Regions from separate parts of the Sphingomonas kyungheensis genome, predicted to be linked through region 2. Evidence: riboswitches for the same ligand, from Rfam matches in the RefSeq annotation. Region 2 holds a riboswitch; the other holds the start of a gene.
The links. A riboswitch is a leader RNA that binds a small molecule or an ion and turns the genes downstream of it on or off. The one in region 2 is predicted to bind glycine.
Positions count from the first base shown of each region.

Region 1: another riboswitch for glycine. It lies ahead of gcvT (glycine cleavage system aminomethyltransferase GcvT); the one in region 2 lies ahead of V8201_RS11805 (L-serine ammonia-lyase).

Region 1 is NZ_JBBBDM010000002.1:493,674-499,036, forward strand. It holds gene rnhA (ribonuclease HI) at 1-77, opposite strand, end outside; gene thrB (homoserine kinase) at 74-1,027, opposite strand; gene ispH (4-hydroxy-3-methylbut-2-enyl diphosphate reductase) at 1,081-2,052, opposite strand; gene V8201_RS06420 (hypothetical protein) at 2,169-2,804, shown strand; glycine riboswitch at 2,889-2,981, shown strand; glycine riboswitch at 2,982-3,089, shown strand; gene gcvT (glycine cleavage system aminomethyltransferase GcvT) at 3,149-4,354, shown strand; gene gcvH (glycine cleavage system protein GcvH) at 4,354-4,725, shown strand; gene gcvPA (aminomethyl-transferring glycine dehydrogenase subunit GcvPA) at 4,775-5,363, shown strand, end outside.
Region 2 is NZ_JBBBDM010000005.1:5,556-10,918, forward strand. It holds gene parA (ParA family partition ATPase) at 1-280, opposite strand, end outside; gene V8201_RS11795 (helix-turn-helix domain-containing protein) at 547-1,350, opposite strand; gene V8201_RS11800 (replication initiator protein A) at 1,800-2,798, opposite strand; glycine riboswitch at 3,091-3,179, shown strand; gene V8201_RS11805 (L-serine ammonia-lyase) at 3,281-4,705, shown strand.

The sequences.
Region 1 (5,363 bases), on a different contig from region 2:
CCGCCGGGGCCGGGATTGCCCTTGCAGGCGCCGTCGGTGGCGATCTCGACGAGCGGGGCGGCGGCGGGGTCGGTCATGCAAAAGCCTCCGGATGGGCATCATACCAGTCGAGCCGGCGCAGATAGGCGAGAGGATCCTTGCGCGTCACCAGCGCATCGGCCGGCGTGTTGAGCCAGTCCCAGGCGCGGGTGAGCAGGAAGCGGAGCGCCGCGCCGCGCGCCAGCACCGGCAGCGCGGCGCGCTCCGCATCGGACAGGCCGTGCGCCGCCGCATAGCCGGCGAGCAGCGCCGCGCCGACGCCATCGAGCGGCTCGCCGCGCGGATCGAAAGCCCAGGACCCATGCATCACCGCGACGTCATAGGCGCGCAGATCGCGGCAGGCGAAGTAGAAATCGATCAAACCGGTCACGGAGTCGCCCAACATCAACACGTTGTCGGGGAACAGGTCGGCGTGGATGACGCTCGTCGGCAGATCGTGCGGCCAGTCCGCCTCGACTGCGGCGAGCGCGCCGTCGACGCGCGCATACAGGCCGGGCGCGATGCCATCGAGGTCGCCGCCGCAGCGTTCGAGCAACGGCCGCCAGTCGGCGATGCCGAGACTGTTGGCGCGTGTGCCGCTGAAATCCGCGGCGGCGCGGTGCAGCGCGCCGAGCGCTGCACCCGCGGTGGCGGCCTGCGCCGGGGTGGGGCGGGTCACCGACACGCCGGCGAGGAAGCGGATCAGGCAGGCGGGGCGGCCCTCGAGCTGCTGCACCGCGACGCCGTCGCGGTCGCGGATCGCTGGGGGCACCGGCAGTCCGCGCGCGGCGAGGTGATCGAGCAAGTCGAGGAAGAAGGGCAGGTCGCCGGCATCGACGCGCTTTTCGTAGAGCGTCAGGATAAAGCGCGCGCGATCGGTGTCGACCAGATAGTTGCTGTTCTCCACCCCCTCGGCGATGCCCTTGGCGGAGACGAGCGCGCCGACGCCGTCATAGCGGCGCAGGAAGGCGGACAGCGCCTCCGCCGAGACATGGGTGTAGACGGCCATGTGTTCCTCCCCCGATTGCCGCGCCCCCGGGCGCGGGCCGGGGAAGCGGGCGGCTATGCCGCGGCGTCGAGCCCGCGTGGCAGCTTGAACGCGATCGTCTCGCGCGTCGTCTCTTCCTCGCGCTCGGTGACGTCGAAACGGGTCGAGAGCAGCTCGACCAGCTCGCGCACGAGCAGCTCGGGCGCCGAGGCGCCGGCGGTGATGCCGAGCGTGCCGACGCCGTCGAGGAAGCGCCAGTCGAGATCGGCGGCGCGCTGGATCAGCCGCGCCGGAATCCCCTCGCGCTCCGCCACCTCGACCAGCCGCACCGAGTTGGACGAATTGGGTGCGCCGATCACCAGCATCGCATCGCACGCCGCGGCGATCGCCTTGACCGCCGCCTGCCGGTTGGAGGTGGCGTAGCAGATGTCCTCGCCGCGCGGCGGCAGCATGTTGGGGAAGCGGCGCTGCAACACCGCGACGACCGCGGCGGTATCGTCGACCGACAGCGTCGTCTGGGTGAGGAAGGCGAGATTGTCGGGATCGACCGGCGCGAAGGTCTCGGCATCGGCGGCGGTCTCGATCAGCGACATCGCGCCGTCCGGCACCTGTCCGAAGGTGCCGACCACCTCGGGATGGCCGGCGTGGCCGATGAAGATGATGTGGCGGCCGGTCGCGACCAGGCGTTCGGCCTGGCGGTGCACCTTCGACACCAGAGGGCAGGTGGCGTCGAGATATTCGAGCCCGCGGCTCTGCGCGTCGGCGGGCACCGATTTGGGCACGCCGTGCGCCGAGAAGACGACCGGCGCGCCGTTCGGCACCTGATCGAGCTCCTCGACGAACACCGCGCCCTGAGCGCGCAGCGTGTCGACGACGAACTTGTTGTGGACGATCTCGTGGCGGACGTAGACCGGCGCGCCGTGTTTCTCGATCGCGAGTTCGACGATGCGGATCGCGCGGTCGACGCCGGCGCAAAAGCCGCGCGGCGCGGCGATCAGCAGATCGAGGACGGGCTTGCCGCCGTCCGGCTGAAGAAGAGAGGCCATGGCGGTCGCTCTACGCGATTGCTTGCACGCGCGAAAGGCGCTTCCTATGGTGCGCGCCGTACCGCCGGGCCGCCGGCGACTGCGTCACTGACCGTTCGACAAAGGTATGCGTCCCCGTGAAAACCACGATTCTCGGCCTGTCCGCCCTCGCGCTGATCCTCTCGGGCTGCGCCAGCAAGGGCGAGATCGTCGAAGGCGGCATCTCGGCGGTGCGTTCGGCCTGTCCGACCGTCGGCGTCGCGGCGGGGACCGGCGACATCACCCTGTTCGACCCGGCGACCAGCCGTGACGAGAGCGCGATCGACGTCGTCGCCAACATGACGCACGTACGCGGCGCCTGCAACGACGCGGGCGACCAGATCGTCACCAGCGTCACCTTCGACGTGCTGGCGCGGCGCACCCGCGCCGATGCGGCGCGCGACGTGGTGCTGCCCTATTACATCGCCATCGTCCGCGGCGGCACCGCGGTGACCGCCAAGCGCAAGGGGGCGGTGACCGTCCATTTCGACGCCGGCCAGACGCGCGCGCAGGCGAGCGGCACCGCCTCTACGCAGATCGCGCGCGCCGCGGCGACGCTGCCCGACGAGGTGCGCGACCAGCTTACCCGCAAGCGCAAGGCGGGGGACGAGGATGCCGCGACCGATCCGCTCGCCCGGCCCGAGGTGCGCACCGCGGTGCTGCGCGCGACGTTCGAGGCGCTGGTGGGCTTCCAGCTCACCGACGATCAGCTGAAGTATAACGCGCAGCGCTGATCCGCGGCGGATGCGGGCCTTTCCGCATTGACTAAGCCCTTGCGGGACGCCAGAGCATCGCACGTCGATGCCGGGCGACCGGCATGGGCGGGCGCGGGAGAGAGCCTCTTCACAAGGAGGCCGCCGAAGGAGCAACCACCCCGGAATCTCTCAGGCATAACGGACCGCGCGCTGCCTTATCGACACTCTGGAAAGCGTTCCTTTGAGGAGCCACCGAAGGGGTAAGCCCGCCGCCTGTTATGCGCCGGGTGAAAGCTCTCAGGTCACCGTGACAGAGGGGGTATGACGAGATCGGATGCGGCTGGCCCGCGACCCGGATCGTGTGCCTTTTTTGGAGACGGTTGATGAGCGACACGCTGCCGGACACCCTGCCTGACCCGCTCGACGAGCTCGATGGCGACGAACCCGCCATCCAGTTGCTGCCGCTCGACGCGTGGCATCGCGCCCGCGGCGGCCGCATGGTGCCCTTCGCCGGCTATGAGATGCCCGTCCAATATGAAGGCATCATGGCCGAGCATCTGTGGACGCGCGAATCGGCGGGTCTGTTCGACGTCAGCCATATGGGGCAGGTCGGCCTGACCGGCGACGGCATCGACGCCGCCGCGGTCGCCGCCGCGCTCGAGAAGGTGCTGCCCGGCGACGTCGCGGGACTGGCGCCGACCAGGATCCGCTATTCGCTGCTGCTCAACGACGAGGGCGGCATCCTCGACGATCTGATGGTGACGACGCTGCCCGAAGAGGGCGAGCATCCGTTCGGGGCGGCGAGCCATTATGTCGTCGTCAACGGCGCGACCAAATATGACGATCTCGCCTATCTGCTCGACGTGCTGCCCGATGACGTGACGCTCAACCTGATGGAAGATCAGGCCCTGCTGGCGGTGCAGGGGCCCGAGGCGGTCGCTGCCGTCGCGCGGCTGGTGCCCGGCGTCGAGGCGCTGGTGTTCATGACCGCGGGCGCGTTCGCATGGAACGGCCATGCGCTGTGGATCAGCCGTTCGGGCTATACCGGCGAGGATGGTGTCGAGATCTCGATCCCCGCAGAGGCCGCCGCCGCCTTCGCCGATGCGATCTGCGCCGAGCCGGAGGTCAAGCCGATCGGCCTCGGTGCGCGCGATTCGCTGCGGCTCGAAGCCGGGCTGCCGCTCTACGGCCACGACCTCGATCCCGAGACGACGCCGGTGATGGCCGACCTCGGCTTCGCTTTGTCGAAGCGCCGCCGCGAGGCCGCCGACTTTGCCGGTGCGGCGCGCATCCTTGCCGAGCGCACCGACGGCCCCGCGGTCAAGCGCGTCGGCCTGTCGGTCGCCGGGCGCCAGCCGGTGCGCGAGGGGGCCAGCGTCGTCGACGCCGATGGCGCGGTGATCGGCCGCGTCACCAGCGGCGGCTTCGCGCCGAGCGTCGGCGCGCCGATCGCCATGGCCTATGTTCCCGCAGCGCTGGCGGAGGCGGGCACGCCGCTGCGCCTCGTCCAGCGCGGCAAGATCCATGAGGCGGTGGTCGCCCCGCTGCCCTTCGTTCCCCACCGCTATGTCCGCGCAGGAGGCAAGTGATGAGCCGTTATTTCACCGAAGATCATGAATGGGTCGATGTCGACGGCGACACCGGCACGGTCGGCATCTCCGACTATGCGCAGGGCCAGCTCGGCGACATCGTCTTCGTTGACGTGCCCGAGGCGGGCAAGCAGCTCGGCAAGGGCGACGAGGCGGCGGTCGTCGAGTCGGTCAAGGCTGCGTCGGACGTCTATGCGCCGGTGTCGGGCACGGTGACCGAGGGCAATGCCGCGCTCGCCGACGATCCCAGCCTGGTCAATTCGGACCCGGAGGCGGAGGGCTGGTTCTTCAAGATCACGCTCAGCGACCCGGCCGAGCTCAAGACGCTGATGGACGAAGCGGCCTACGCGGACTTCGTCGCGAAGCTGTGACCTATCTTAGCCCCTCCCCGGAAGGGGTGGGGCTTCCAAGGGAATGATGATGCGCTATCTGCCGCTTACCCAGCCCGATCGTGATGCGATGCTCTCGGTCATCGGCGCGGGATCGATCGACGATCTGTTCGTCGACGTGCCCGAGGCCGCCCGCCTGTCCGGGCCGATCGCCGGCCTGCCGGGCCATGCCTCCGAACTCGCGGTCGAGCGGCACATGACCGCGCTGGCGCGCAAGAACGTCGTCGCCGGCGAGGTGCCCTTCTTCCTCGGCGCCGGCGCCTATCGCCATCATGTGCCGGCGAGCGTCGACCATCTCATCCAGCGCGGCGAATTCCTCACCGCCTATACGCCCTATCAGCCGGAAATCGCGCAGGGCACGTTGCAGATGCTGTTCGAGTTTCAGACGCAGGTCGCGCGGATGCTCGGCACCGACGTCGCCAATGCCTCGATGTACGACGGCTCGACCGCCTGCTGGGAGGCGATCGGCATGGCGCGGCGCATCACGCGCAAGGGCAAGGCGATCCTGTCGGGCGGGCTCCACCCGCATTATGTCAGCGTCGCCAAGACGATGGCCAAATATACCGGCGACCAGTTGCAGACCGCGACGCCGGCGCTGACCGCCGAGACCGATGTCGAGG
Region 2 (5,363 bases):
GCGCCGCGCTGTCGGCGTGCGGCGGCGTGTCGATGACGATCAGCTCGGCACCCTGTTCGGTCGCGGCGGCGACCTTGGCGGCGAGCCGCGGCGGCGGGCTGTCGATCACCTCGGGCGGGGCGTCGCCGCGCCAGGCCGCCCATTGGCTCGCCGTCGCCTGCGGATCGGTATCGACGATCAGCGCGACGCGGCCGGCATCCTGCGCCGCGGCGGCGAGGTGGAGCGCGAGCGTCGTCTTACCCGCACCGCCCTTCTGACTGATGATCGCGATGGTCGCCATAGCCTCCTCCTACATGTCTACATGCCGACGTGGCAAGTCCTCGACATATAGACGTGTCGGACGGTCGGGCGGTGGGCGACGCGCAATCCGTCCGCCTCCGTCGTCGCATTCTTCGCGTCGCTCGCCATTGATCCCTGCCCTATCCGCTTGCTCCTTCTAGGGAGCATGTGACGGCGTAGCCGGCACTCCTGTCCTTGCGGGTCTGATGGCGGTGATGGGGTCGTCTCGCTGCGTCTTCGTCGCCGTCAGGCGTTTGCGTTGGCCGACTAGGCCAACTCTTTCGTTCCCGTATGAATAGAATCCATGAGCGGTTGCGGATGGTCTTGAGACTCGCAGGCTCGATCGACCGCGGCGCCCAGGGCGGCGAGCACCTTGCCGAGCGCGCCGTCGACAGTGGCACGGGCACGGTCGCGCGACGACAGGCCGGCGAGCATCGCCGCCTGTGCGTCGGCCTGCGCCTGATGGTGATCGAGCTGGTCGACGGGCAGCGGCGCCGGGCGCATCCAGCGCGGCAGATAGCCGAGCACCGCGGCGGGCAGCAGCGCGCGATAGGCGTTGGAGGTCTGGCGATAGCGCGGCCCTTCCCCTGCCCCCTCGATCCGGGTGAAGCGGCGCTGGCGGACGAGGAAGCCCGCCGCCTCGAGCAGGACGAGCGCGCGTGCGACGGTGGCGCGGCCGAGCGCGGTCGCCTCGGCGAGCCAGTCGTAGCTCGGGAAGACGCGGCCACGATGCAGTCGCGCCAGCGTGCACAGTTCCTCGAAGACGCGCACCGCCGCGCCGGTCAGCGCGGCGATCGGCCGTTCGCGCGCGCTCAGCGTCCGGGTGCCGGCGCGCGCCTCGCGCCGCAGCCGCCGGCCGGCGTCGAGCGCGCGGCGGCAGGCGCGCAGCCAGCGGTCGGGCTCGCCGGCGGCGGGCGGCGCGAAGAAGAGGTGTTCGAACGTCCCCGCCTCGATACTGTCGCGGCGCACCGGCGCACCGGTGCGGTGGGGCACGCGCCGCACGGCACGCGCGTCCAGCCTTACGCGCGCGCAGAGCTGCGCGCTCGCTTCCCCGAAGGTCAACGCCGTCATCTTCCATCCCCTTGTGGGGCCGGGACCGAGGACAAAAAATTCCGTGGCGCGAAACGCGCATCCTTGAACCGGATCGGGTTCGGCAGTATCCCTGTGGCCTGACTACCTGCGATAAGGTGTTCGGCGTTTGGCGACGCTGGTCACACAGGAATACTGGGATGCCCGGCCTCGTGCCGGGCTTTCCTTTATGGGGTCACGGCCATTCCACTCAACAAACCTGCACGGCCGACGTTGGCCGCGCCCCTTTGTTGCAGCATTGATCCAACACTGGAAGCGGCTACGATTCGTGCTTTCGAGTATTTAATCGAAAAAAAGTTCGTGCTTTCGAGTAACAATGCGCTGCCGATTCGTGCTTTCGAGTAACAATGGCGCGGCTAAGTTCGTGCTTTCGAGTAGAAAATCGCCGTTCCATTCGTGCTTTCGAGTAACAATTCGGATGGCGGCACGAATCAGTCGGCGGGGGTCGGCGAATCGGCGTCCGCCGGGTCGGCATCGATCGATTCGCCCGACTCGGTCGATTCCAGGATGGCGCGAGTCGTGCTCAGCGCCGACTCGCCGGGCTGCGGGCGCGGGGTGATCACCACCCGGCTCTGCGGCGCGCGGCGGCCGCGGCGCGGTGCCCCCTCCTCCGCCGCCCCGCCTGCATCGCCCTCGACCAGTTCGAGGTGATAGTCGGGGATGCCGTCGGTCGCGACGATCTGCTTGAGCGCCGCCCGGAAGTTCGACAGCGGGTTCTGATAGCCGATCTGCAGGCGGAAGGTGGCAAGGTCGAGGTCGAGCTCTTCCTCGCACGTCGAGCGCGCCACTTCATAGATGCGCCGCTCGATCGGTCCCAGCTGGAAATAGGCGGCGGCATAGTCGAGCACGTGACGATCGAGCAGGATCGCCCGGAACAGCCAGTCGCACAGCCGTACCTTGACCGCTTTCAGGCGCCGTTCGCCGCTCTTGGTGCGCGAATAGTGGAGCTTTGCTTCCGACAGCCAGGAAAAGAAGCCCTCCTCCCCTTCCCCGCCGGCTTCGATATTGGTCTTGATCTGCGTACCCTGGAGCCGCTCGAGCGCCTCGGACAGCCGGTTGTACGAGCGTGCGCTATGGTTGGAGCCGGTCACCGAGAACAGATCGTGCGCGGTGAAGATGAAATCCTGCTCGACATGCTCGCCCGCCTCGAGCTTCGCCGCCATCAGGCTGGCGATGTAGAGGACGATCTCCTTGTCGTAGATCGTCGCGACGCCGCTCGCCGACGGCCGCACCTCGATCGACACGGTGGCATGATCGTAGGTCAGCGGCTTCATCCACGCATTCTTGCTGAGCGCGAAGAAGGGAAAGGCCATCAGCGAGCGTTCGCCGCGGATCTCGCCGTGCAGCGGACTGTCGAGCGTGAACAGGTCGCGGTGCGGCACGGCGGCGGAGCCGGATGCGGGGCGGGCGGGAGCGGGGGAGCGGGCCATCGCCATTTCCTACTCGAAAGCACGAACTTTTGGCACCCCGCACGGGAATCCCTAGGGAAATGGCGTCACCGGCCGCATCCATTCGTGCTTTCGAGTAGGAAATACCGCCCCCTCCCCTGCCGCGCCTGCTCCCCCCACGCGCCGCGGCCTGCCCGCTCCCGACATGTCGACAGCCCGACATGTCGGCGCCCGGTGACGGTGCGGGCGTGCGGTGTCGCAACGTCGACATGTCGTCACGTCGACTCCGGCGCGATGCCGCTTGACCCGGCGCCCCGACCCGGCGGATAGCGGCGCGGTCGATACGGGAGAGACCGGGCCCGCCCCGGCGCCGAAGGAGCAACCGCCCCGGAAACTCTCAGGCCAAAGGACCGTAGCGACGGCAAACATCTGGAGAGAGGCGCAGCCGCGTCCGCCGACGGGATAATGATCTCAGGCGCAAGGGACAGAGGGGGCAGGCCGGCGATGCCGGCGGAGGGACCCTGATGCCGACCGACCTGCCCCTGCCCCAGTTCCAGTCCCAGTCCCGGACCCCGCTCGACCGCGGCCTCGACCGGCCGATCAGCGTCGCCGAACTCTTCACCATCGGCATTGGCCCGTCGAGCTCGCACACCGTCGGGCCGATGCGCGCCGCCTTCGACTTCGCCCAGCGGGTCGTCGGGCAGGCGGTCACCGCGGTGCGCTGCGACCTCTACGGCAGCCTCGCGCTGACCGGGCGCGGCCATGCCACCGATACCGCGGTGATCCTCGGCCTCGCCGGCTGGCAGCCCGAGCGGCTCGATCCCGATGCCGCGCCGGCGATCCTCGCCGATATCGAGACGCGGTGCCGGCTGCCGCTCGCTGGCGGTGCCGAGATCGCCTTCGCGCCGGGCGACATCGTCTTCCATCCGCGCGAATTCCTGCCCGAACATCCCAACGGCCTGACCTTCACCGCCGAGACTGCCGACGGCACGCTCACCGAAACCTATTTCTCGATCGGCGGCGGGGCGATCCTGCGCCGCGGCGAGCGGCTGGCGGCGGGCAATGTCGCGGTGCGCCATCCGTTCGGCTCGGGCGCCGACCTGCTCGCGCTCGGCGATGCGACCGGGCTCGGCATCGCCGACCTCGTCCGCGCCAATGAGGAGGCATGGCGTGCCCCTGCCGAGACCGACGCCTTCCTCGACGCGGTGCGCGCCGCGATGCACGCCTGTATCGACCGCGGCATCGCCCAGCAGGGCATGCTGCCCGGCGGGCTCAAGGTGCGCCGGCGCGCGCAGGCGATCGCGCAGGGCCTGAGCGGCTGCGTCCCCGGCAGCAACCCCGCGGAAGTGTTCGAATGGGTCAGCCTGTGGGCGCTCGCGGTCAATGAGGAGAATGCCGCCGGCGGCCGCGTCGTCACCGCGCCGACCAATGGCGCGGCGGGCGTGCTGCCCGCGGTGCTGCGCTTCTACGAGACGCTGGTGGCGCGCGACTGCGATCAGGCGACGCGCGGGGAGGGTGCCCGCACCTTCCTGCTCACCGCGGCGGCGATCGGCATGCTCTACAAGAAGCGCGCGTCGATCTCGGCGGCGGAGATGGGCTGCCAGGGCGAGGTCGGCGTCGCCTGTTCGATGGCGGCGGGCGGCCTCGCCGCGGTGCTCGGCGGCAGCAATCGCCAGATCGAGAATGCCGCCGAGATCGGCATGGAGCATAACCTCGGCCTGACCTGCGACCCGATCGGCGGGCTCGTCCAGATCCCGTGCATCGAGCGCAACACGATGGGCGCGGTGAAAGCGATCAACGCCGCCTATCTCGCGCTGCGCGGCGACGGCAGCCACGTCGTCAGCCTCGACGCGGTAATCGAGACGATGCGCCAGACCGGCGAGGACATGCGCTCGCAGTATAAGGAGACGAGCCTCGGCGGGCTGGCGGTCAATGTGGTGGAATGTTGACCTGTCGATATGTCGACAGGTCGATGATCTGACGCGATGGGACGGGGACGGGGCGCTGTTGTGCGCGCCGTCCGGTTCCGGCGATCGCGGCGGCCGGTTCGGGTCGCGCAGAGGCGCAAAGAGCGCAGAGCGGCTATTGGGAGGGGGCCGTCTGCCGATTGGGAGGGCGGAGACGAGCGCTCGGGCTATAAGCAGAGCCGCCTTTTCGGCGCCTGATACTCGTCGGGAGGGCTGTCGAGGTGTCGTAATGTCGACAAGTCGATGATCCGACGTGATGCCTGTCGGAGCGGCGCGGCATGCTTCGCGTCCGGGTCGCGGCTGACGCCGCTCGAGGGTTCACGCGAAGACGCAAAGACGCGAAGGGGCTGCGCGCCAGCGCATTCCGCGTCCCCAGCCGCCGCTGGAGGGCAGGGCGTTCCCTCCAGCGCGTCCCTCTCCGCGCCTCCGCGCCTCCGCGCCTCCGCGTGAACCTCCTTGTCTTCGCGTCTTCGCGTCTTCGCGTGAGCCCTCAAGCGGCGGTCCGCGAAGCGGCCACGTTTTGGATCACGCGGAGGCGCGGAGGCGCGGAGGAGTTGCTTTCGGGGATGCGGCGCGTGTCCCCGCGATCCGGACAGCGGCTGCGCCGCATGGCGATCCTGCGAGTGGCCTTCGGCGTCTG